4 regions of the Pantoea sp. S-LA4 genome follow, and region 1 is predicted to be linked to each of the others. Evidence: predicted binding sites of a transcription regulator. Region 1 holds the regulator's gene; each other region holds the start of a gene.

Region 1 (5,943 bases):
TTAACGGGGATATGCGCTATCTCTATTCACATCACCGTGAACAGGGTTACCGTCAGGCGATAAGTGCGCTGGGACTTGAGTGGTCTGGTGTCGCCTACGCCAGCGATATCTCCACCGAAGCGGGCAGCCAGGCTTTGCAGCAGTTACTGGCGCTGCCGCAGCCGCCGGATGCGGTATTTGCGGTGTCAGATGTGCTGGCGGTAGGCGTGATTCATGCGGCGCTGGAGGCGGGACTGCGGGTGCCGGAAGATCTGGCGGTGGTCGGTTTTGACGGCATTCCATTTACCCGCAGCCTGAACCCGCCGCTGACCACCATCGAACAACCGATGTATCAGCTCGGGGCGCGAAGCGTGCAGCTGCTGTTGCAGAAAATTCGTCAGCCGCACGCGCCGGTGATCCGCGAGGTATTGCCCTGGAGGCGCGTCGAACGCGCCTCCAGTTAACTCAGTGCCAGATGAGCAGAACGCAGGCCGCCGTCAGCAGCCCCATTGAAATATTGAAGATTTTCCAGGCACGGCGGCTGCGTAAGATACGGCCAATCATCGCGCCGAAGCCCATCCAGATCAGCCCGGACACCAGATTGACGATAAACATGCCGAGACTGATCGCCATCACCGATTGACGATAGGCGTCGCCAGCCAGACTAAAGCTGGCGACCGCGCCCAGTGCCATCAGCCAGGCTTTGGGATTAATCAGCTGCAGTAAGCCACCCTGCCAGAACGGCATCGGTTTAACCGGCACCTGATCGGTATCCAGTTTTTCATAGCTGGCGGTGGCAATTTTCCAGGCCAGCCACAGCAGGTAGAGGCTACCGGCGATTTTCAGCACCAGATGCAGCGAGGGATAGAGCAGAATCAGCCCGCCGACGCCAAACGCCACCATCAGCAGCATCACCTGCATGCCGATCATGATGCCAATCATCAGGGGAAGCGTACGCAGAAAGCCAAAATTGGCGCCGCCTGCGGTAAGTAACATATTATTAGGGCCTGGCGTGATCGCGGCGACCCAAAGGAATCCTAACATCGACAAGAAAAGACTGAGTTCCATAGCAATCGGGTGCTCCTCACCCCCAGCAAGCAAAAAACCTATCGAAGCTAACAGTGTGATATGGATCAGACAAGCTTTTACCGAATGAAATTCACCGGACCCGACACCGATCAATTTATCCCGTTAGCGGGTCTGCGCAATGCCCATCTGCAAACGGTGTTGCCCCGTCTGTTGCGGCGGCAGATCAACGTCGATCCGCACTGGCAGCGTCTCGATCTGCCCGATGGCGATTTTGTCGATCTCGCCTGGAGTGAAGATCCGCAGCGGGCGCTGCATAAACCCCGGGTAGTGCTGTTTCACGGGCTGGAAGGCAGCTTCCACAGCCCCTATATCCACGGGCTGATGGCAATCTGCCGCGCGCGTGGCTGGCTGGCGGTGGTGATGCATTTCCGCGGCTGCAGCGGCGAACCTAACCGGCAGAACCGCATCTATCACTCCGGCGAAACCGAAGATGCGCGCTATTTCCTGCACTGGCTGCAATCCCGCTGGAGCCGGGTTCCGACCGTCGCGGTGGGCTTTTCACTGGGCGGCAATATGCTGGGTTGTCTGCTGGGCCAGCAGGGGTCGGATGCGCCGGTTGATGCCGGCGTCATTGTCTCTGCGCCGCTGATGCTGGAACCGTGCAGCATCAGACTGGAGCGCGGTTTCTCGCGCTTTTATCAATACTACCTGCTGGCCCAGCTAAAGAAGAATGCGCGGCGCAAACTGCACGCCTGGCCAGAAACCTTGCCGGTCAATCTGGCGCAACTGAAAGCGTTGCGGCGTCTGCGTGACTTCGATGATGCGATCACCGCTCGCGCCCACGGTTTTATCGATGCCGCTGATTACTATCGGCGTGCCAGCGCCCTGCCCTGGCTGAAACAGGTCGCTAAGCCGCTGCTGATCATTCATGCCAAAGATGACCCGTTCATGAGTGATGAGGTGATACCGCACAGCAGCCAATTATCTGCCACTATTACTTATCAGCTGACCCCACACGGCGGTCACGTTGGCTTTGTCGGCGGGACATTGCGCCAGCCCGAAATGTGGCTTGAACAGCGCATACCCCAATGGATGACCCCTTTTCTGGATACCTGACGTTGTGATTATTCCCTGGCAACAGGTCTCACCTGAGACCCTCGAAAATCTGATTGAAACCTTCGTGCTGCGTGAAGGCACCGACTACGGCGAGCAGGAGCGCAGCCTGAACGAAAAAGTGGCTGACGTCCGCCGCCAGCTGGAAACCGGTGAAGTGGTGCTGGTGTGGTCGGAGCTGCATGAATCGGTCAATATTATGCCGCGCAAAGAATTTCGCGGCTGATGCGCCGATCGGCAATTCATGGTAACAATGCCCATGGCCCGACCTCACAGGGAGCTTTTTTATGTCTGCACGCCATCCGATAATTGCCGTCACCGGTTCCAGCGGCGCGGGAACCACCACCACCAGCCTCGCGTTCCGTAAAATCTTTCAGCAGCTCGATCTGCACGCTGCCGAACTGGAAGGCGACAGTTTTCATCGCTTCACCCGGCCGGAAATGGATATGGCGATCCGCAAAGCGCGCGATCTGGGCCGTCATGTCAGTTACTTCGGTCCGGAAGCCAATGACTTTGGCCTGCTGGAGCAGAGCTTTAAACAGTATGGGCTCAACGGTGAGGGCCAGTCGCGTAAATACCTGCATACCTATGACGAAGCCGTTCCGTGGAATCAGGTACCCGGTACCTTTACGCCGTGGCAGCCGCTGCCGCAAAACACCGATATTCTGTTTTACGAAGGACTGCACGGCGGCGTGGTGACCGCCCAGCATAACGTGGCTGAGCATGTCGATTTACTGGTCGGCGTGGTACCAATTGTCAACCTGGAGTGGATTCAGAAGCTGGTGCGTGACACCAGCGAACGCGGCCATTCGCGGGAAGCGGTGATGGACTCGGTGGTGCGCTCGATGGAAGATTACATCAACTTCATTACGCCGCAGTTCTCGCGCACTCACCTTAACTTCCAGCGCGTGCCGACGGTGGATACCTCGAACCCGTTTGCCGCCCGTGCTATTCCGTCACTGGATGAGAGTTTCGTGGTGATCCACTTCCAGGCGCTGGACGATATCGACTTCCCTTACCTGCTGGCGATGCTGCAGGGATCGTTTATCTCGCACATTAATACGCTGGTGGTGCCGGGCGGAAAGATGGGGCTGGCGATGGAGTTGATCATGGGACCACTGGTGAAGCGACTGGTGGAAGGCAAGCGAATAGAATAAGAGGCCGCAGAGCGGCCCCCGCAGAGATCAGCGTTCGATCACTTCATAGCTGTGGGTAATGGTGACGCCTTTGCCCAGCATGATGGCAACCGAGCAATATTTTTCTGCAGAAAGATCCACCGCGCGTGAGACCGCTTTATCCTGGAGCGCTTTGCCGCTAACGATAAAGTGCAGGTTGATGTGCGTAAAGATTCGCGGCGCCTCTTCACGACGTTCTGAGGTCAGTTTCACTTCACAATCAGCCACATCGTTGCGGCCTTTTTGCAGAATTGAAACCACGTCGATGGCGCTACATCCGCCCGCCGCCATCAGCACCATCTCCATTGGGCTGGGCGCTTTATCACCCGAATTGCCATCCATTAATACCTGATGGCCGGACGACGACTCACCGAGGAATGTCAGCCCTTCTACCCATTTCACTCTTGCCTGCATGATTTTCGCTCCAGAATATGCGGTTTTGCCGTCAGAGTACGCTTTCGCCTGGTAAACAGCAATCCAGAGAAATCCGCTGTTAGCTGAAGCGAGACAACAGAAGACAGTCGGCAAAAGCTGTGCTACAAACAGTGCTGAAAATATTTTTCGTCACCCGATGGCGAAGCCGGGAAGAATGATGCGCACTGCGCCGAATGCAGCCCGAATAATTTCCTGTAAGGGAAACGCTTGAAGCTTTCATCGCCTGACAGGGAAAACTGCCCCCTGTATTTTGGGCACGATTACAACAGAGGATAATAGCGAATGGTTCTCGGCAAACCGCAAACAGACCCTACACTCGAATGGTTCCTGTCCCATTGCCATATTCACAAGTATCCATCCAAAAGTACGCTGATTCACCAAGGTGAAAAAGCAGAAACGCTTTACTACATCGTGAAAGGTTCCGTCGCGGTTCTGATTAAAGATGAAGAAGGCAAAGAGATGATTCTTTCTTACCTGAATCAGGGCGATTTTATTGGCGAGCTTGGCCTGTTCGAAGAAGGTCAGGAGCGCAGCGCCTGGGTACGTGCGAAAACCGCGTGCGAAGTGGCGGAGATTTCCTACAAGAAATTCCGTCAGCTGATCCAGGTTAACCCCGATATCCTGATGCGACTCTCGTCGCAGATGGCGCGTCGCCTGCAGGTTACGTCTGAAAAAGTGGGTAACCTCGCTTTCCTCGACGTCACCGGACGCATTGCTCAGACTCTGCTTAACCTGGCGAAGCAGCCAGATGCCATGACGCATCCCGACGGCATGCAAATTAAAATTACTCGTCAGGAAATTGGCCAAATCGTTGGTTGCTCACGTGAAACCGTGGGCCGTATTTTGAAGATGCTGGAAGATCAGAACCTGATCTCCGCACACGGCAAAACCATCGTCGTTTACGGCACCCGCTAATTCCTGTCACCCACGGCGTGATGGCAACATCGCGCCGTTATTGTTTGTGTTGGGCCGATGTGGCGTCGAATTATTTACCATCCTGAAGTCAATTACGCCTTGCGGCAAACGCTGGTGCTCTGTCTGCCAGTGGCGCTGGGCTGGCTGGCTGGCGACCTGCAAAAAGGTCTGCTGTTCTCGTTAGTCCCCGCCTGTTGCAATATCGCCGGTCTGGATACCCCGCATAAACGTTTCTTCAAACGCCTGATTGTTGGCGGCAGCCTGTTTGCGCTCGGCAGTTTTCTGATTCAGTGGCTGACGCTGCACGCGATTCCTTTGCCGCTGATTCTGTTCGCGATGCCGCTGCTGCTGGGCGTCACCGGTGAAATTAGCCCGTTGCACGGCCGTCTGTTGCCGGGCTCGCTGATCGCCGCCATCTTCACGCTGAGTCTGATTGGCCGTATGCCGATCTACGTACCGCCGCTGCTCTATATCGCCGGCACGCTGTGGTACGGGCTGTTTAACTGGTTCTGGTTCTGGCTGTGGAAAGAGCAGCCGATGCGCGAAAGCCTGAGCCTGATCTACCGTGAACTGGCCAACTATTGCGACGCCAAATATACCCTGCTGACCCAGCTGACCGATCCGGAAAAGGCCCTGCCACCGCTGCTGGCGCGTCAGCAAAAAGTGGTCGATCTGATCACCACCTGTTACCAGCAGATGCACATGCTGTCCGCCAGTCGGGATCACAGCCATAAGCGGCTGACCCGTGCTTTTCAGGTGGCGCTGGATCTGCAGGAACATATCTCGGTCAGCCTGCATCAGCCGGAAGAGGTGCAGAAACTGGTGGAGCAGAGCCATGCGGAAGCGGTGATCCGCTGGAATGCTCAGACCATCTCGGCCCGCTTACGGGTGCTGGCGGATAACATTCTCTATCACCAGTTACCCGATCGGTTTGGCATGGAGAAGCAGCTCGGCGCGCTGGAAAAAATTGCCCGCCAGCATCCTGATAATCCGGTGGGAAATTTCTGTCTTTATCACTTTAACCGCATCGCGCGGGTGCTGCGTACGCAAAAGCCGCTCTATCAGCGTGACCTGATGGCCGATCGCCAGCGCCGTCTGCCGCTGCTGCCGGCGCTGCGCAGTTATCTTTCCTGGCGTTCGTCTGCACTGCGCACCGCCGGTCGTTTTGCCGTGATGCTGATGCTGGGCAGTGCGCTGGCGCTGTTTTTCAATATTCCGAAGCCCTACTGGATTCTGATGACCATTATGTTCGTCAGCCAGAACGGCTACAGCGCCACCCGGGTTCGTATTCAGCACC
Region 2 (5,943 bases), 520 kb from region 1:
ATATTCACTCTATTAATCAAATTAAGAATAGTCCTGGGGCGGCAGACCCGGTCTGCGCGGCACAGCTCACATCCACAGTCTGCCGATTCTTCTACTCTGCCCGGACCCGCTTCAGCGCCGGTGGTCGCAACCAGCGCGAAAGCGCCTTTTACGGGTGCGGATGCCGGGCAGCAGGTGAGCCCGTTGCGCTGCCGTGGTGCGTCTGCTGGCAGGCAGCCAGCTAATCAATCAGAAGGAACAGCAATGAGCGATATCGATTTCAATGTGAGTTATGCCTCTCATCGGGTGCCGATGATGGGTCGTCATGCTGTGGCCACCTCACAGCCGCTGGCCGCCCAGGCGGGTATGCGCATGTTGCAACAGGGCGGTAATGCGGTGGATGCCGCGATTGCCACGGCGATGGCGCTGACCGTGGTCGAGCCGACCGGCAATGGCATCGGCAGCGATGCCTTCGCCATCGTCTGGGATGGCCGCGAACTGCACGGGTTAAACGCATCAGGCCGTTCGCCAGCGGCATGGAACCCACAGCGCTTTGCCGGTCATCACGCCATGCCGGAAACCGGCTGGGAGTCGGTGACGGTGCCTGGCGCGGTCTCGGCGTGGGTCACGCTGGCGCAACGTTTTGGCACGCTGCCGCTGACAACCTTAGCCCAGCCGGCGATTGACTATGCGCGCCAGGGTTTCCCGGTTTCGCCATTGATTGGTCATCTCTGGCAGCGCGGCTACGACAAACTTCGGGATCAGCCCGGCTTCAGTGACTGCTTTGCGCCACAGGGCCGTCCGCCGCGCATTGGTGAGTTGTTCCGCAACCCGGCCCAGGCCCGTACGCTGCAGCAGATTGCCGATACCCAGGGCGAGAGTTTTTATCGCGGTGAACTGGCGCAAAAGATGGTGGCTTTCGCTCAGGAGCACGGTGCAGCACTGAGCCTCGACGACCTCAACAAAAATCGCGCTGACTGGGTGACATTACTGTCGCGCCCGTTTGCCGGCGGTTCGGTGCAGGAGCTGCCGCCCAACGGGCAGGGCATCGCCACGTTAATCGCCCTTGGCATCCTTGAGGCGTGGGACATTGGCCGCTATGCGCCCGATTCACCGCAGTGGCTGCATCTGTCGATTGAGGCGATGAAACTGGCTCTGGTCGATCTTGAGCGTTACGTCACTGATGAAGACCACCTTGAATTTCCGGCAGATCGCCTGTTAAGCGCCGACTATATCCGTCAGCGGGCAGCACTGATCGATCCGGCACAGGCCGGTGACTTCCGGTTTGGCTCACCGCAGCAGAGCGGCACTGTCTATCTCTCCACCGCCGATGCCAGCGGCATGATGGTGTCGTTTATCCAGTCTAACTATATGGGGTTTGGATCGGGCGTGGTGGTGCCGGATACCGGCATCAGCCTGCAAAATCGCGGCGCCGGCTTTTCCCTCGATCCGCACCATCCCAACGTGGTAGCGGGCGGTAAGCGGCCGTTCCACACCATTATTCCCGCCTTCGCGCTGGATGGTCAGGGTCAGCCGCTGATGTCGTTTGGCGTGATGGGCGGCCCGATGCAGGCGCAGGGGCATCTGCAACTGGCGCTGCGGATTATGCTGCATCGACAGAATCCGCAGGCGGCGATCGATGCGCCACGCTGGCGCGTGGTGCAGGGCCGTGAAGTGGTGTTTGAATCGACACTCGATCGCAATACCCTCAGCACCCTGCGCCGCATGGGACACCATGTGGTACTGGAAGATCCGCTGAGTAACTATAATTTTGGCGGCGCCCAGGCGATACTCCGCGATCCGCAGGGCTTCTATATTGCGGCGACCGAAAGCCGTAAAGATGGACAGGCGCTGGTCTTCTGACGCCGCGCCAGGCCGCAGCGGTGCACCGATTCAGCCGTTATCGGGTTGACGCGCACTGTGGCCGGACAGTGCAGCCGCATCTCACTGATGGTTTCACATTGTGCCGTGACGCGGGTTTGTTCTATTCTTTAGGCCATTCTTACCTGGACATCAGCCAGTTTCACCGACAGGAGTTGAACGTATGGCTTTAGGACTCACACGCCTCTGGGCGCGCGGCGCTATTGTAGTCGCTGGCGCGCTGATCGTGCTGCAACTCACCGCTTGCGGTGATAAAGAGGGCGAGCAGCGCAAAGCATTTACCGATTTTCTACAGAATACCGTGATGCGCAGTGGCGAGCACCTGCCGAGCCTGAGCGAAAATCAGAAGCAGAGCTTTGGTAAATTCGCCAGTGATTACGCCATCCTGTATGGCTTCTCGCAGCAGGCAAATAAGGCAGTCGATCAGGGGATGCGTCCGGTAGTCGATGAGCTTTCAGCCATTCGCGTGCCGCAGGATTACCTCAGCCGTCGCGATTCGCTGCGCCAGGCGAACAGTGCGCTGGTGATTGTCACCCAGCAGATCGAAAGCGCCAAAATGCAGGCAGACAGCAGTAAAGCCGCGCTGAAGCAGGAAGACGAACTGAAAAAAGTCTACGATACCGCCTATAACAAGGTGGTCACCGTGCCGGCGAACCAGCTGATCCCGCTGCTGCCACAGCTGCAGGCGCTGAGCCAGGCGGCGGTGCAGACCGGTGATTTCCTGCAAACTCAGGGCACCCGCGTCAGCTTTAATGAGGGCGGCGTGCAGTTCCCGACCCAGGAGCAGGCGTCACAGTACAATGCGCTGATGAGTACCTTATCAGCCAATGCCCAGGCGCTGACCCAGGCGCAAGCGGCCGTTCAGGGTGGTTTACAGTAAGCACATCAAGCGGCAGGCGTTGATCGCCTGCCCTTTTCCCTTCCGGTTTGCCGCCTTTCTTTCCCTGCTTTTCTGTGGCCTGACGAAACTGTGATCGGGCGCATTTTTGACCAAAAATAGTTTGTGATCTAAGTCACATAGTTATAACAAACTGCTGCCCGCCATTTGTGACCAGAGTCACAAACAGACCGGTTTTGCGGTTAAAATCTGCCCACCTACAGATTATTCTGAGTTAATTTTGTGACATCGATCACTAAAAACACCCCCGCACCCACCTGGATTACGTGATCTAAATCACACTTCTTCTGACCGCTACGCAGCGTCATATTCGCGTGATAGAGTCCGGCTGCATACAGTAATACCACCGGCTGACTGTCGGGGTGGCTAAACAAAAACAAGCGCGCTCTCCTATTGCAGCGCGTCTCAATAAGGGGTGGGTTTATGTCCTCATCAGTGAAGGTCAAAGTACAAAGCTTTGGTCGCTTTCTGAGTAATATGGTGATGCCGAATATCGGGGCGTTTATCGCCTGGGGTATCATCACTGCACTGTTTATTCCAACTGGCTGGATCCCTAACGAAACGTTAGCCAAACTGGTTGGCCCGATGATCACCTATCTGCTGCCGCTGTTGATCGGTTTTACCGGTGGACGTCTGGTGGGCGGCGACCGCGGTGGCGTGGTCGGTGCTATCACTACCATGGGTGTGATTGTCGGTGCTGACATGCCGATGTTCCTTGGCTCGATGATTGCCGGTCCGCTGGGCGGCTGGGCGATCAAGTCGTTTGACCGGGCCGTTGACGGCAAAATCAAAAGCGGCTTCGAGATGCTGGTCAACAACTTCTCTGCCGGCATTATCGGTATGCTGCTGGCGCTGCTGGCGTTCCTGGCTATCGGTCCGCTGGTTGAAGGTCTGTCACACATCCTTGCGGCGGGCGTCAACCTGATGGTGCAGAATAACCTGCTGCCATTAACCTCGATCTTCGTTGAACCGGCGAAAATCCTGTTCCTGAACAACGCCATTAACCACGGCATCTTCTCGCCGCTCGGCATTCAGCAGGCCAGCGAAGCGGGCAAGTCCATTTTCTTCCTGATTGAAGCGAACCCAGGTCCGGGCATGGGCGTGCTGATGGCCTATATGTTCTTTGGTCGCGGCAGCGCGAAACAGTCGGCCGGTGGTGCAGCCATTATTCACTTCCTCGGCGGCATCCATGAGATCTACTTCCCGTATGTGCTGATGGCACCTCGTCTGCTGCTGGCAGTGATCCTCGGCGGTATGACCGGCGTCTTCACCCTGACGCTGCTCAACGGCGGTCTGGTCTCCCCTGCTTCACCGGGCTCCATCCTGGCGGTGCTGGCGATGACGCCAAAAGGCGCTTACTTCGCCAACATTGCGGCCATTGTGGCAGCCTTCGCCGTCTCCTTCGTGGTCTCTGCCATCCTGCTGAAAACCAGCAAGGTGAAAGAGGATGACGATATCGAAGCCGCGACGCAGCGCATGCAGGATATGAAAGCCCAGTCTAAAGGTCAGTCTGCAGCAGGCGCCGCGGTTGCCAGCGATGCCATGAGCGTTGAGCTGAACCATGTGCGTAAAATCATTGTCGCCTGTGATGCCGGTATGGGTTCCAGCGCTATGGGTGCTGGCGTACTGCGTAAAAAGGTGCAGGATGCCGGTTTAAGCAACGTATCGGTGACCAACACGGCAATTAACGCCCTGCCGGGTGATGTTGATCTGGTGATTACTCACCGCGATCTGACCGAGCGCGCGATTCGTCAGGCACCTCATGCGCAGCATATCTCGCTGAATAACTTCCTCGACAGCGCGCTCTACAGCACCCTGACCGAGCGTCTGGTGGCGGCGAACCGCAGCGAAGTACACCGTGAAACGGTGAAAACGGCGCTGTCAGACAGCTACGACGAAGGTAATGCGCACCTGTTTAAACTCGGTGCTGACAACGTCTTCCTCGGCCTGAGTGCCAGCAACAAAGAGCAGGCGATCCGTTTCGCCGGTGAACAGCTGGTAAAAGGCGGCTATGTTGAGCCGGAGTATATTGAAGCGATGCTGGCGCGTGAAAAACTGACGCCGACCTACCTTGGAGAGTCAATTGCGGTGCCGCACGGTACGGTCGAAGCGAAAGACCGCGTGCTGAAAACCGGCGTGGTGTTCTGCCAGTATCCGGCAGGCGTGCAGTTCGGTGATGATGCCGAAGATGTGGCACGACTGGTTATCGGTATTGCCGCCCGCAATAACGAGCATATCCAGGTGATTACCAGCCTGACCAACGCGCTGGACGATGACCGCGTGATTGAAACGCTGGCTAACACCACCAGCGTACAGGAAGTGCTGGATCTGCTGTCAGGCAAACCGCTCACCGCGTAAGCTAATGGTATTTTCCCTGGGGCGGTCAGGCCCGTCCCGATTCCTGGGGCGGGCGTGCCCGCCCCATCGTCATTTGATATGGGTCAAAAATTATGAAAGCGTTACATTTCGGAGCAGGAAACATTGGTCGGGGCTTCATCGGTAAATTACTGGCGGATGCAGGTATCGAACTGGTTTTTGCTGATGTGAATCAGGCAGTGCTGGATGCACTCAACGCGCGTCATGAGTATCCCGTTCATGTGGTTGGCGAGCAGGCCAAAGTGGAAATGGTCAAAGGCGTCAGCGCGGTCAACAGCACCAGCGACGACATCATTACCCTGATCGCTGAGGTGGATATGGTCACCACGGCGGTCGGCCCGCAGATTCTGGAGCGTATTGCAGGCAGTGTGGCTAAAGGTCTGGCAACACGCAGCGACAACGGCAACACCCGTCCGTTAAACATCATCGCCTGTGAAAACATGGTGCGCGGCACCAGCCAGCTGAAACAGCATGTGCTGAAGGCACTGCCGCAGCAGTATCACGCCTGGCTGGAACAGCATGTCGGTTTTGTGGATTCGGCGGTCGATCGCATCGTACCTCCCTCTGAGGCGGGCAGCAGCGATCCGCTGGAAGTGACGGTAGAAACCTTCAGCGAATGGATTGTTGATAAAACCCAGTTCAAAGGCGATCTGCCGGCCATTCCGGGCATGGAGCTGACGGATAACCTGATGGCGTTCGTCGAACGTAAACTCTTTACCCTCAATACCGGTCATGCCATCACCGCCTATCTCGGCCAGCTGGCGGGTCATCAGACCATCCGTGATGCGATCCTGGATGAAAAAATCCGG
Region 3 (5,943 bases), 3.2 Mb from region 1:
AATCACCGAGTCAAACGGCTCCTCATCAATGGCCTCTGTCTGTGGTGCCTCACTGGCGCTGATGGATGCAGGCGTTCCGATCAAGGCTGCTGTTGCCGGTATCGCGATGGGTCTGGTGAAAGAAGACGAGAAGTTTGTGGTTCTGTCTGACATCCTCGGCGACGAAGATCACCTTGGCGATATGGACTTCAAAGTAGCCGGTAGCCGTGAAGGTATCACCGCGCTGCAGATGGACATCAAAATCGAAGGCATCACGCGTGAAATCATGCAGGAAGCGCTGAACCAGGCCAGGGGTGCGCGTCTGCACATTCTCGGCGTTATGGAACAGGCTATCAGCACGCCGCGTACTGAGATTTCTGAATTTGCGCCACGCATTTACACCATCAAAATCAGCTCTGACAAGATCAAAGATGTGATCGGTAAAGGCGGCTCAGTGATTCGTGCACTGACCGAAGAGACTGGCACGACGATCGAAATCGAAGATGATGGCACAGTGAAAATTGCTGCGACCGATGGTCTGAAAGCGAAAGAAGCCATTCGTCGTATCGAAGAGATCACCGCAGAGATCGAAGTGGGCCGCATTTACAGTGGTAAAGTGACCCGCATCGTTGACTTCGGTGCCTTCGTCGCTATCGGCGGCGGTAAAGAAGGTCTGGTTCACATTTCTCAGATCGCTGATAAGCGCGTTGAGAAAGTGACTGACTATCTGCAGATGGGTCAGGAAGTTCCGGTTAAGGTGATGGAAGTTGATCGCCAGGGCCGTGTCCGTCTGAGCATCAAAGAAGCGACAGAATCTAAGCCGCAGACTGAAGAAGCTGCAGCGGTGAGCACACCTGACGCGGAATAAGTCGTTGCTGATTTGCCTCTCCTTGCCTGGCAGGGAGAGGCGTTTGTGTCATCGCGAGGGCGGGAATCCTTGTGCACAGCAGGCGGGTAACAGGATGGTTATCCCAATGTTTGTATTCGGGAGTGGGAAATGAAGCCTTTTCTGCGCTGGTGTTTTGTTGCGACAGCTTTGACGCTGGCAGGATGCAGCAACTCCAATTGGCGTAAGAACGAAGTTCTTGCAGTACCTCTACAGCCCACACTGCAGCAGGAAGTGATTCTGGCGCGCATGGAACAAATTCTTGCCAGTCGCGCCCTCACCGATGATGAACGCGCACAGCTGTTATATGAGCGCGGAGTGTTGTATGATAGTTTAGGTCTGCGGGCATTAGCGCGGAACGATTTTTCGCAAGCGCTGTCTATAAGACCAGATATGCCAGAAGTGTTTAACTACTTAGGCATATATTTAACGCAGGCGGGCAACTTTGATGCCGCCTATGAAGCGTTTGATTCTGTACTTGAGCTTGATCCAACTTACAACTATGCGCATTTAAACCGTGGTATCGCCCTCTATTACGGCGGTCGATACAAGTTAGCGCAAGATGATCTGCTGGCGTTTTATCAAGACGATCCTAACGATCCTTTCCGCAGTCTGTGGCTCTATCTCGTTGAACGTGAGATGGATGTCGACAAGGCAAAAGTCGCGCTTCAACAGCGTCACGACAAAGCGGTCAGAGACCAATGGGGATGGAATATTGTCGAGTTCTACCTGGGTGACATCAACGAAAAGTCGTTGATGGAAAGTCTCCAGGCGGACGCAACGGATAACACCTCGCTCGCTGAACATCTCAGTGAAACCAACTTCTATTTAGGTAAGTACTACCTAAGTCTGGGGGAGAAGGACGACGCGAAAGCGTTGTTCAAACTGGCGGTGGCCAACAACGTCAATAACTTTGTTGAACACCGATACGCATTGTTGGAACTGGCGCAACTCGGCCAGGCACAAGACGATTTATCAGAATCTGACCAGCAATAGCTGACGAACTTTAATTGCCTGTAAAACCTGTCAAGTCATCATCTTCAGGGATGAGGGCTTTTCTGTTCGTCAAAACTTCTAATTTGAGCCGGTTCACACTTTTTGATGAAAATGACTGAAAGTTTTCACGACGAGTTATGTAGACTGGCCGCCGCAATCTAAGAGGCACGTGTACTACATGACTGATATTCAAACCACTTTTGCTGACCTTGGCCTGAACGCCGACATCCTTGAATCACTGAATGGCATGGGCTACGTTAAGCCATCCCCAATCCAGGCTGAGTGTATTCCTCACCTGCTGGCGGGCCGTGACGTGTTAGGCATGGCGCAGACCGGGAGTGGTAAAACTGCGGCCTTCTCGCTGCCGCTGTTACACAACATTGATCCTACTGTTAAAGCGCCACAAATCCTGGTGCTGGCACCGACCCGCGAACTGGCGGTACAGGTTGCTGAAGCAGTTACCGAATTCTCTAAACATATGCGTGGCCTGAACGTGGTTGCCCTGTACGGCGGCCAGCGTTATGACGTCCAGCTGCGCGCACTGCGCCAGGGACCTCAGGTTGTCGTGGGTACGCCTGGTCGTCTGCTTGACCACCTGAAACGCGGCACGTTAGATCTCTCTAACCTGCGCGGCCTGGTGCTGGACGAAGCGGATGAAATGCTGCGTATGGGCTTCATCGAAGACGTTGAAACCATCATGGCGCAGATCCCAGCCGATCATCAGACGGCGCTGTTCTCGGCTACCATGCCGGAAGCGATTCGCCGCATTACTAAACGTTTCATGAAAGATCCTCAGGAAGTGCGTATTCAGTCAAGCATGACGACGCGTCCTGATATCAGCCAGAGCTACTGGACCGCTTACGGTCGTAAAACAGATGCGCTGGTTCGCTTCCTTGAAGCGGAAGACTTTGATGCTGCCATCATCTTCGTGCGGACTAAAAACGCAACGATGGAAGTGGCTGAAGCGCTGGAGCGCAGTGGCTATAACAGCGCCGCGCTGAACGGTGACATGAACCAGGCACTGCGTGAGCAGACGCTGGAGCGCCTGAAAGATGGTCGTCTCGACATCCTGATTGCGACTGACGTTGCGGCCCGTGGCCTGGACGTTGAGCGTATCAGCCTGGTCGTTAACTACGACATCCCGATGGATGCAGAATCTTACGTTCACCGTATCGGCCGTACCGGTCGTGCGGGCCGTGCGGGTCGCGCCCTGCTGTTCGTTGAGAACCGCGAGCGTCGTCTGCTGCGTAACATCGAACGTACCATGAAGCTGACTATCCCTGAAGTTGAGCTGCCAAACGCAGAACTGCTGGGTGAGCGTCGTCTGGCCAAGTTTGCCGCTAAAGTTCAGCAGCAGCTGGAAAGCAGCGATCTGGATCAGTACCGTGCGCTGCTGGCTAAAATGCAGCCAGAAGAAGAGATGGATCTGGAAACGCTGGCAGCTGCACTGCTGAAGATGGCACAGGGCGAACGTCCTCTGATTCTGCCACCAGAAGCACCGCGTCCGGCACGCCGCGAATACCGCGATCGTGACGAGCGTGATGGCCGTCGTGACAGCCGTGAAGCGCGTGACTCACGTGGTCCACGTGAAAGCCGTGATGGCGACCGTCCACGTCGCGAACGTCGTGACGTTGGCGAAATGCAGCTCTACCGCATTGAAGTGGGTCGCGATGATGGTGTTGAAGTTCGTCACATCGTTGGCGCTATCGCTAATGAAGGCGACATCAGCAGCCGTTACATCGGTAACATCAAGCTGTTCGGCACCCACTCAACCATCGAGCTGCCGAAAGGCATGCCAGGCGATGTGCTGCAGCACTTCACCCGTACCCGTATTCTGAACAAGCCGATGAATATGCAGTTACTGGGTGATGCACAGCCGAACGAAGGCCGTGGCGATCGTCGTCCAGCCGGTGGTGGTGAGCGTCGTGGTCCTGCAGGTGCAGGCGCGGGCGCAAACCGTGAAGGTGGTCGTCGCTTCTCTTCAGAACGCCGTGAAGGTGGTCGTGAAGGCGGACGCAGCTTCAACCGTGAAGGCGGTCGTGGTCCACGTCGTGAAGATGGCGGTGCCGCAGCACCACGTCGTCGTGACGCATAACAGACGCTAAGTCGTGATAAAAAGGGAAGCCTTCGGGCTTCCCTTTTTTTGTCTCTGTCAGGCGCCGCCGCTGATCATCACGCGCTCGCCGCTGACATAAGCAGACTCCTCAGACGCCAGAAACAGCGCTACCTGCGCAACATCCTCCGGCAGACCAAAACGTCCCAGCGGCGTCGCCGCCAGCATTTGCGCCTTTAGCTGCGGGCTGAATTTCTTCGCTGCCAGCAAACCTTCGGTCAGAATCATGCCCGGCGCTAATGCGTTGACCCGGATATTTTTCGGACCCAGTTCACGCGCCAGACCTTGAGTCAGGGTATCGATAGCCCCTTTGGTGGCGGCCCACAGTACCGAGCCCGGCGTACTGTTTTTGCTGTTCAGGGCGCTGAGATTGATAATGCTGCCGCCGTGCGGCGGAAAGTGTTGAATCGCCTGCTGACACACCAGCAGAGTGCCGAGCAGATTGACGTCGAGCTGCTGGCGCATCGCCTCCAGCGTCAGGGCGGCAAAATCACCGTGATGAAAACTGCCGGCATTGTTAACCACAATATCGGGTGCGCCGAACTGCGCCACGGTGGAGGCAAACAGCCGCTCCACATCCCGCGGCTGTGAGACATCCGCCTGAACCGCCACGGCTTCGCTGCCCAGTGAGCGGATATCACTCACCACATCGGCGGCACCCGGCTCGTCCTGTCGATAGTTCACTATCACGCGCGCGCCAGCGGCGGCAAAAGCGATGGCGATCGCCGCGCCAATCCCTTTTGACGCACCCGTCACCAGCGCGACGCTGTTTTCCAGTGCTTTCATAATTTTGTTCTCTGCCGTAATGATCGCGTAGCCAGACTATGCGCGCTGACCCCCGGATGTGGGTAGCGCAATCCTGCAAGCTTTTTGCACAATACTGCAAAAGTGATGGCGCGAGGCGGGCGTTGGAAATAACTTCAGGTAATATCGATAGCCTGATGTAGCGGCTGGCAGAAGCGGGAAGATTGATGACAGAAAATGATAGATGGCAGGCGCTGGCGCAGTTGATTGACCGCCACGCACCCACTGACGGGCGGCACAACAGCGCCATTGATTGCCTGTTTTTTGGCCGAAGCTCTGCGCCCAGCGAACCGATGCACATTGCCCAATGGGCCAGCTTCGCGCTGGTGGCGCAGGGCGGCAAGGCGCTGCATATCGGCGATGAGGTGCTGCATTACGGACCGGGCGATCTCTTGCTGGTGACACTGGATATGCCGGTGCGCTCCTGCGTGACCGTTGCCACGCCGGAAAAGCCTAATCTCGGCATTGGTATTGCCATCAATGAATCGCGGCTGATGCGCTATCTCGAACAGTTTCCGCCTACGCTGCCGCTGGCGCAGGCGGGCAGCGAACGTGGCATTACGGTACATAAGATGTCGCCGCTGCTGGTCGATGCGGTGATTCGGCTGGTGCGTTTACTGGACCAGCCGCAGGATATCGCCGCACTGGCACCGCTGATTGAGCAGGAGATCTTTTACCGGTTACTGACCGGACCGGAAGGGCCGCGCATCCTGAATATGGCGCTGGCTGAGCGACCCGGCAACCGTGTGGCGCAGGCGGCGCGCTGGCTACGGGAAAACTTTCATCAGCCGCTGAAGATCGATCAACTCGCCAGCAGCGTGGGGATGAGCGTCTCGTCGCTGCATCATCACTTCAAGGCGGTCACCGCCATGACGCCGATGCAGTATCAGAAACAGCTGCGGCTGAATGAGGCAAGACGGCTGATGCGGGTGGAGAAGCTGGATGCCGGTACGGCGGGCTATCGGGTGGGGTATCAGAGTGCATCGCAGTTCAGCCGGGAATACAGCCGGTTTTATGGCTGCTCACCGGCGCGTGACAGTCGGCAGCTGGCGGCGGGCGCAGAGGCGTTGCGTCCGCCGCAAACCGGATTACAGACTGCGGGCCGCTTCCATCGCAATGGCGAATGAACGCAGACGCGCTTCAGTATCAAAAATCTGGCCGTTGA
Region 4 (5,943 bases), 1.7 Mb from region 1:
AGCGGCCTGAGTAGTGCGACTCACGATCTTTCCTTTAGTGATAAAAAAACCTGTCGTCAGCTTAAAAAAGGGTGATTATGATGTCTAATATATTAATAATCTCAAATAAGACGTTTAACATATGAATATTGAGCTGCGTCACCTGCGCTACTTCATTGCCGTGGCCGAAGAATTGCATTTTGGCCGGGCGGCGTTGCGACTGAATATCTCTCAGCCACCCCTGAGCCAGCAGATTATTCAGCTGGAAAATGAGACCGGAGCCCGTCTGTTTAATCGCACTAACCGCAGCGTGCAGCTGACGGCTGCCGGACAGCAGCTGTTGCAGGATGCCCGCGCAATCCTGTTGCAGGTTGAACAGGCGTCAGATCGGGCGGCACGGCTGCATCGCGGTGAAGAGGGCGAACTGCGCATCGGTTTTACCTCTTCGGCACCCTTTACCGCAGTGGTGTCAGATGCGCTCTACCAGTTCCGTCAGCGCTGGCCGCAGGTGCATATTCAGATGCAGGAGATCAATACCCGTCAGCAGCTGGCACCGCTTCATGATGGGCGGCTGGACCTCGGGGTGATGCGCAACACGCCTTTACCGGCGGATTTACGCCACCAGCTGCTGCTGAGCGAGCCGCTCTATGCGGTGGTGCACTGGGCCCATCCGCTGGCGACAGCAGAGAAAATCTCCGTTGCCGCGCTGGCGGCTGAGCCTTTTGTCTTTTTTGATCCCCAGGTCGGCACCGCGCTCTACAGTGAGATTCTGGCGCTGCTGCACCGTTATCAGATCAAACCCTACATCACCCAGGAAGTGGGCGAGGCGATGACTATTCTGGGACTGGTGGCGACCGGGTTAGGCGTGTCGATTTTGCCAGCCTCTTTTCGCCGGGCGCAGCTGGCGGATGTGGTCTGGCTGCCGCTGGAAGAGCGCGATGCCCTTTCCGAGCTGTGGCTGGTCTGGTCCGCAGAGCGCGAAATAAATGAACAGATGCGCCATATGATGGCGTTGCTGCAGCAAAATAAGGCGTAACTTCGGCCAGTCTCCACGACAATATGTGCGATAAATCACATTTCTAATCAAATATTTGACGCTGCCGCCTGATCTGCCTCACCATGACGCATGTTTATTTAGAAGCGCGAAAATAACCGGGAGCAGGGTTGTGAATCTGGACAGTCAACCTGGCCATATTGACCAAATTAAGCAAACCAATGCAGGCGTCGTTTACCGATTAATTGATCAATACGGTCCTATTTCGCGCATCGAACTTTCCCGACGCGCCCAGCTTGCGCCGGCCAGTATCACCAAGATCGTCCGTGAAATGCTGGATGCCCATCTGGTCCAGGAAACGGAGTTTCAGGAGCCAGGTAGCCGGGGTCGTCCGGCGATTGGGCTGATTCTGGATACCGATGCCTGGCACTATCTGGCGATTCGCCTTCATCGCGGTGCCATGACCTTTACCCTGCGTGACCTTAGCAGCCGCGAACTGGCAGAAGATACGCTGCCGCTGCCGGACGAAGCGGCGCAGCCGCTACTGACCGCGCTGATTGAACAGGTTGACGCCTTCTTTATTCGTCATCAGCAGAAGCTGGAACGCCTGACCGCCATCGCGGTCACCCTGCCGGGCTTAATTAACGCCGCCTCTGGCGTGGTGCATCGCCTGCCGGGCTATCAGGTGCGTGACATGCCGCTGGGTGACGCGCTGGCAGCCCGTACCGGCTTACCGGTGTTTGTGCAGCATGATATTTCCGCCTGGACGCTGGCCGAATCGCTGTTCGGTGCTTCTCGCGGCGCCGAAGATGTGATTCAGATTGTGATTGATGAAACGGTAGGGGCTGGCGTTATCAGCGGCGGTCAGCTGCTGCATAAACGCGGCCGGGCGCTGGTGGAGATCGGCCATACTCAGATCGATCCTTACGGTCAGCAGTGTTACTGCGGGAATCATGGCTGTCTTGAGACGGTCGCCAGCATCGGCAGTTTGCTGGCGCTGGCTGCTCAGCGTCTGCCGACCCAGCCCGACAGCCTGCTTAATCAGCAGCCGCTGACGCTGGCATCGCTCTGTGAGGCGGCCCAGGCGGGCGATCGGCTGGCACGCGATACCATCGCCAGCGTCGGGCATCATGTCGGGCGAATCCTGGCGATGATGGTCAATATCTTTAATCCGCAACAGATTCTTATTGGTTCGCCGCTGAATGCCGCGGCAGAGGTGCTGTTTCCGGCGGTCAGCAACACCATTCTGCAACAGTCTCTGCCGGCCTACAGTGCCGTTATCCAGCTGGCACCCACCGCCTTTAGCGAGCCAGGCACGCTGGGTGGCGCGGCGCTGATTAAGGACGCGCTCTATAGCGGTTACCTGTTAGTGAAGCTATTGCAAGGTTAAGCCAGACTAATCTTGCGCTAACGCAATCTGTTCTCATCAACCATTCCTTAAAATGCCGCTTATCCGCACGGTTAATCGTCGATTAGCCATTAACGGTTTAAGAGGAGAGTGGAGTGAAGAGACTATTCGTTACCGGCACCGATACCGCAGTGGGTAAAACCGTGGTGTCACGCGCCCTGTTACAAAGTTTTATCAAGGCAAACTTCAGTGCGGTCGGGTACAAACCCGTGGCGCGCTGCGCAGTGAAAACCGCTGACGGCCTGCGCAATAAAGATGCGCAGGTGCTGCAAAGCGCGTCCTCTGTGGCATTGCCGTATCAGGCCATCAATCCGCTGCTGTTTGAAGAGCAGGAAATCTCAACCCACAACGGCCCGATTATTGATTATGACGCTCTGACTCAGGGCTTAACCAACCTGACGCAGCAGGCGGACCGGGTGGTGGTCGAAGGCACCGGCGGCTGGCGTAGCCTGATGAACGATGCGCGGCCGCTCTCCTGCTGGGTCATCGAGCAGCAACTCCCGGTGGTGCTGGTGGTTGGCATCCAGCCGGGCTGCATCAGCCATGCGCTCTTAACGGCAGAGGCTATCCTGCAGGATGGATTACCGCTGGTTGGCTGGGTTGCTAACCGCATCAATCCGGGGCTGGCGCAGTACAGCGACATTATAGAAGTGCTGCGTGAAAAAATTCGTGCGCCACTGCTGGGTGAACTGCCTTATCTGCCGCGTGCAGAGCAGCGCGATCTGACGCCCTATATCGATATTTCACTGCTGGATCGGCCTGACCTGCACGCTGTGAGTGCAAAGATCGCCTGATCATGAAACAAATTAACTCATATCTGCCGGTAGTGAACGTAACGTTGCAGGTTGATTACCGGCGTGTCACAAAAATATTATCTTAAATATTCAATCACCTGGCGGGAAAAGCGAGGTGAGGCTGACGTGATGGCGTAAAAAATGCATTAACTCCGCTAATAACTGTTGCCGGAGCACCATCATGTCGCAATCGCACGAGAAAGGTTTGTTGTACGGACTTGACGCCCGTATTGGTCCCGTCCCGGCGTTTTTCGCCGCCTTACAGCATCTGCTGGCCAGCGTCGTCGGGATCATCACGCCGCCGTTAATTATCGGTTCGGTGCTGGGTCTGCAGGCCTATATCCCTTATCTGATTAGCATGTCCCTGTTTGTTTCAGGCCTGGGGACATTCCTGCAGGCCAGGCGTTTTATGGGCGTCGGGGCGGGCATGATCTGCCTGCAAGGCACCAGCTTTGCCTTTCTTGGCGTGCTGATATCGGGCGGGCTGATGGTGAAAGCGCGCGGGGGATCGCCTGAAGAGATCCTGGCGATGCTGTTCGGCTGCAACCTGGTGGCGGCACTGATCCCGATTCTGATCAGCCGCTGCGTGGGTCAGTTACGAAAAGTGCTGACGCCGGTGGTGACCGGCACGGTGATTACTCTGATCGGTATCAGCCTGATTAAAGTCAGCATTACCGACTGGGCTGGCGGACACAACGCCCGCGATTTTGGCGCGCCGGGCAATCTGGCGCTGGGTGGGCTGACGCTGCTGGTGATTGTGGCGCTGAACCGTTCGCGCAACCGCTGGGCGCGCCTGATTGCGGTCGTGACCGGTATTGTGGTCGGCTGCATTGCAGCAGCATTAACCGGCCATCTGCAGCTGAAAGCGCCTGACAGCAGCGACTGGCTGGTGCTGCCCGCCTTGTTTAAGTTTGGCTTTGCCTTTGACTGGACCCTTTTCCTGCCGATTGCGCTGGTCTCGGTCATTGCCGTGATTGAGGCGGTAGGGGATCTCACAGCGAATTGCCTGATTTCACAACAGCCCATCAGCGGCGCGGCGTTTCAGCAGCGGCTGCAGGGCGGTATCGTCGCCGACGGCCTGAGCTGCGTGCTGGCTGCGATCTTCTCGGCCTTTCCCAACACCACCTTTGCGCAAAACAATGGCGTGATCCAGATGACCGGTGTCGCCAGCCGTTATGTCGGGATGGTTCTGGGCATGATGCTGGCGCTGCTCGGCCTGTTCCCGGCGATTGGCTCACTGTTGCAGCAAATCCCGCCGCCGGTACTGGGCGGGGCGACGATTGTCATGTTCGGCAGCGTGGTTGCGGCGGGCATCCGGGTGATGACGCAAACGCCATTAGGCCGTCGTGAGATGCTGATCGTGGCGGTGTCGTTTGGCGTCGGTCTGGGCGTTGAAGCGGTGCCGGAGGTGCTGAAGCAGCTTCCGCCACTGATCAATACCTTGTTTGGTCATGCGGTGACCACTGGCGGACTGCTGGCGATCCTGCTGAATATGGTGCTGCCAGACGAGGCGCGTGCCGAAACGGCGTCAGAGGCGTCAGCGCTGAGCGGCAGCGAAGAACAGGCATAACCTTTTAACAGCACGCACTGAAGCTCAGAGCAGGTTGATGCCGCTCCGGGGCAGGCAATCCGCAGCGCTGTACAGAATGAAGGAAAGCCCGCAGCACGCGGGCGAAAGGCGGGGCGGCACAGGATGTGCCATCCCGGCGGTCCGTCAGGCAGAATAAAGTGAAGGTACCGCGCGATGACCGCCAGCCCCGGAGCGGCACCAGAGTGCGTTATCACTGGTTGCCTCGCTGACGGGCATCAGGGCCGTGATGGCCCTTTTTTATGACGGATTTTTCATTACGGATTCAGGCGGCGGCGGGTCCGGCCTGAACTGAGGTAGTCCGCGATATAATCCTGCGAAATTTCACCGCTGTAGCGGCCCTCTTCATCGACGATCGGCATCCAGACGGTATTGTGCTCATACAGTTTTGACAGCACCACGCGCAGGTTCTCTTCCGCTTTACCGGTCACCTTAAAGGTGTGCAGGCGTTCTTCACAGCGGCCGCTGGCGTGACGCGCTTCACGTCGCTTCACAAAGCCGAGCGGTTTGCCATCCTCATCCACCACGGTGATCGAGCGCATGTCATTCTCATCCATGGTGCCGAAAGCCTCTTCGAGCGGAGTGGAACGCCGGACGGTGATGGTCGGCTGCTGATCGGTCACGTCACCCGCCTGCACCAGCAGCAGGCGCTTCAGCGTCCGGTCCTGGCCGACAAAGGAGCCAACAAAATCATTGGCCGGTGTCGCCAGCAGCTCATCCGGACTGGCGCACTGCACGATTTTCCCCTGACCAAAGACCGCAATCCGGTCACCCAGCTTCAGCGCTTCGTCGATGTCATGGCTCACCAGCATCACGGTTTTCTTCAGCTGACGCTGCATATCGAGAAACTCGTTCTGGATCACTTCGCGGTTGATCGGGTCAACGGCACCAAAAGGCTCATCCATCAGCAGCACCGGTGGATCTGCCGCCAGCGCACGAATCACGCCGATACGCTGCTGCTGGCCGCCTGACATTTCACGCGGATAGCGATGCAGGAATTTGCTCGGGTCGAGCGCCACCATGCTCATCAGTTCGGTGGCCCGTTCCCGGCAGCGCTTCTTGTCCCAGCCCAGCATACGCGGCACCACGGTTATGTTCTCTTCGATGGTCATGTTCGGGAACAGACCGATCTGCTGGATCACGTAACCGATGTTGCGGCGCAGGGTGGTGGTATCCTGGT

What was found. The regulator CRP, encoded in region 1, controls carbon source genes, mostly activating them, when cyclic AMP is high. The targets are predictions, from matches to a motif close to ATGTGANNNNNNTCACAT.
Region 2: ACX3P5_RS19260 (PTS mannitol transporter subunit IICBA) is a predicted target of CRP. The motif match lies at 3,023-3,040, and genes of this name have one in related genera.
Region 3: yrbN (protein YrbN) is a predicted target of CRP. The motif match lies at 1,943-1,960, and genes of this name have one in related genera.
Region 4: mlc (sugar metabolism global transcriptional regulator Mlc) is a predicted target of CRP. The motif match lies at 1,039-1,056, and genes of this name have one in related genera.

What each region holds. Positions count from the first base shown of each region.
Region 1 is NZ_JBTLRC010000002.1:3,397,362-3,403,304, forward strand. It holds gene ACX3P5_RS16870 (LacI family DNA-binding transcriptional regulator) at 1-443, shown strand, start outside; gene ACX3P5_RS16875 (LysE family translocator) at 445-1,047, opposite strand; gene ACX3P5_RS16880 (hydrolase) at 1,108-2,124, shown strand; gene ACX3P5_RS16885 (YheU family protein) at 2,129-2,347, shown strand; gene ACX3P5_RS16890 (phosphoribulokinase) at 2,409-3,278, shown strand; gene ACX3P5_RS16895 (OsmC family protein) at 3,306-3,710, opposite strand; gene crp (cAMP-activated global transcriptional regulator CRP) at 4,014-4,646, shown strand; gene ACX3P5_RS16905 (YccS/YhfK family putative transporter) at 4,704-5,943, shown strand, end outside.
Region 2 is NZ_JBTLRC010000002.1:3,919,264-3,925,206, reverse strand. It holds gene ACX3P5_RS19270 (gamma-glutamyltransferase family protein) at 244-1,842, shown strand; gene ACX3P5_RS19265 (DUF3053 domain-containing protein) at 2,024-2,740, shown strand; gene ACX3P5_RS19260 (PTS mannitol transporter subunit IICBA) at 3,182-5,116, shown strand; gene mtlD (mannitol-1-phosphate 5-dehydrogenase) at 5,209-5,943, shown strand, end outside.
Region 3 is NZ_JBTLRC010000002.1:217,610-223,552, forward strand. It holds gene pnp (polyribonucleotide nucleotidyltransferase) at 1-847, shown strand, start outside; gene nlpI (lipoprotein NlpI) at 977-1,861, shown strand; gene yrbN (protein YrbN) at 1,967-2,023, shown strand; gene ACX3P5_RS01920 (DEAD/DEAH family ATP-dependent RNA helicase) at 2,040-3,956, shown strand; gene ACX3P5_RS01925 (SDR family NAD(P)-dependent oxidoreductase) at 4,014-4,760, opposite strand; gene ACX3P5_RS01930 (AraC family transcriptional regulator) at 4,946-5,905, shown strand; gene ACX3P5_RS01935 (luciferase-like monooxygenase) at 5,867-5,943, opposite strand, start outside.
Region 4 is NZ_JBTLRC010000002.1:1,736,542-1,742,484, reverse strand. It holds gene ACX3P5_RS09020 (MFS transporter) at 1-24, opposite strand, end outside; gene ACX3P5_RS09015 (LysR family transcriptional regulator) at 122-1,015, shown strand; gene mlc (sugar metabolism global transcriptional regulator Mlc) at 1,146-2,363, shown strand; gene bioD (dethiobiotin synthase) at 2,477-3,175, shown strand; gene ACX3P5_RS09000 (nucleobase:cation symporter-2 family protein) at 3,357-4,745, shown strand; gene osmV (osmoprotectant ABC transporter ATP-binding protein OsmV) at 5,021-5,943, opposite strand, start outside.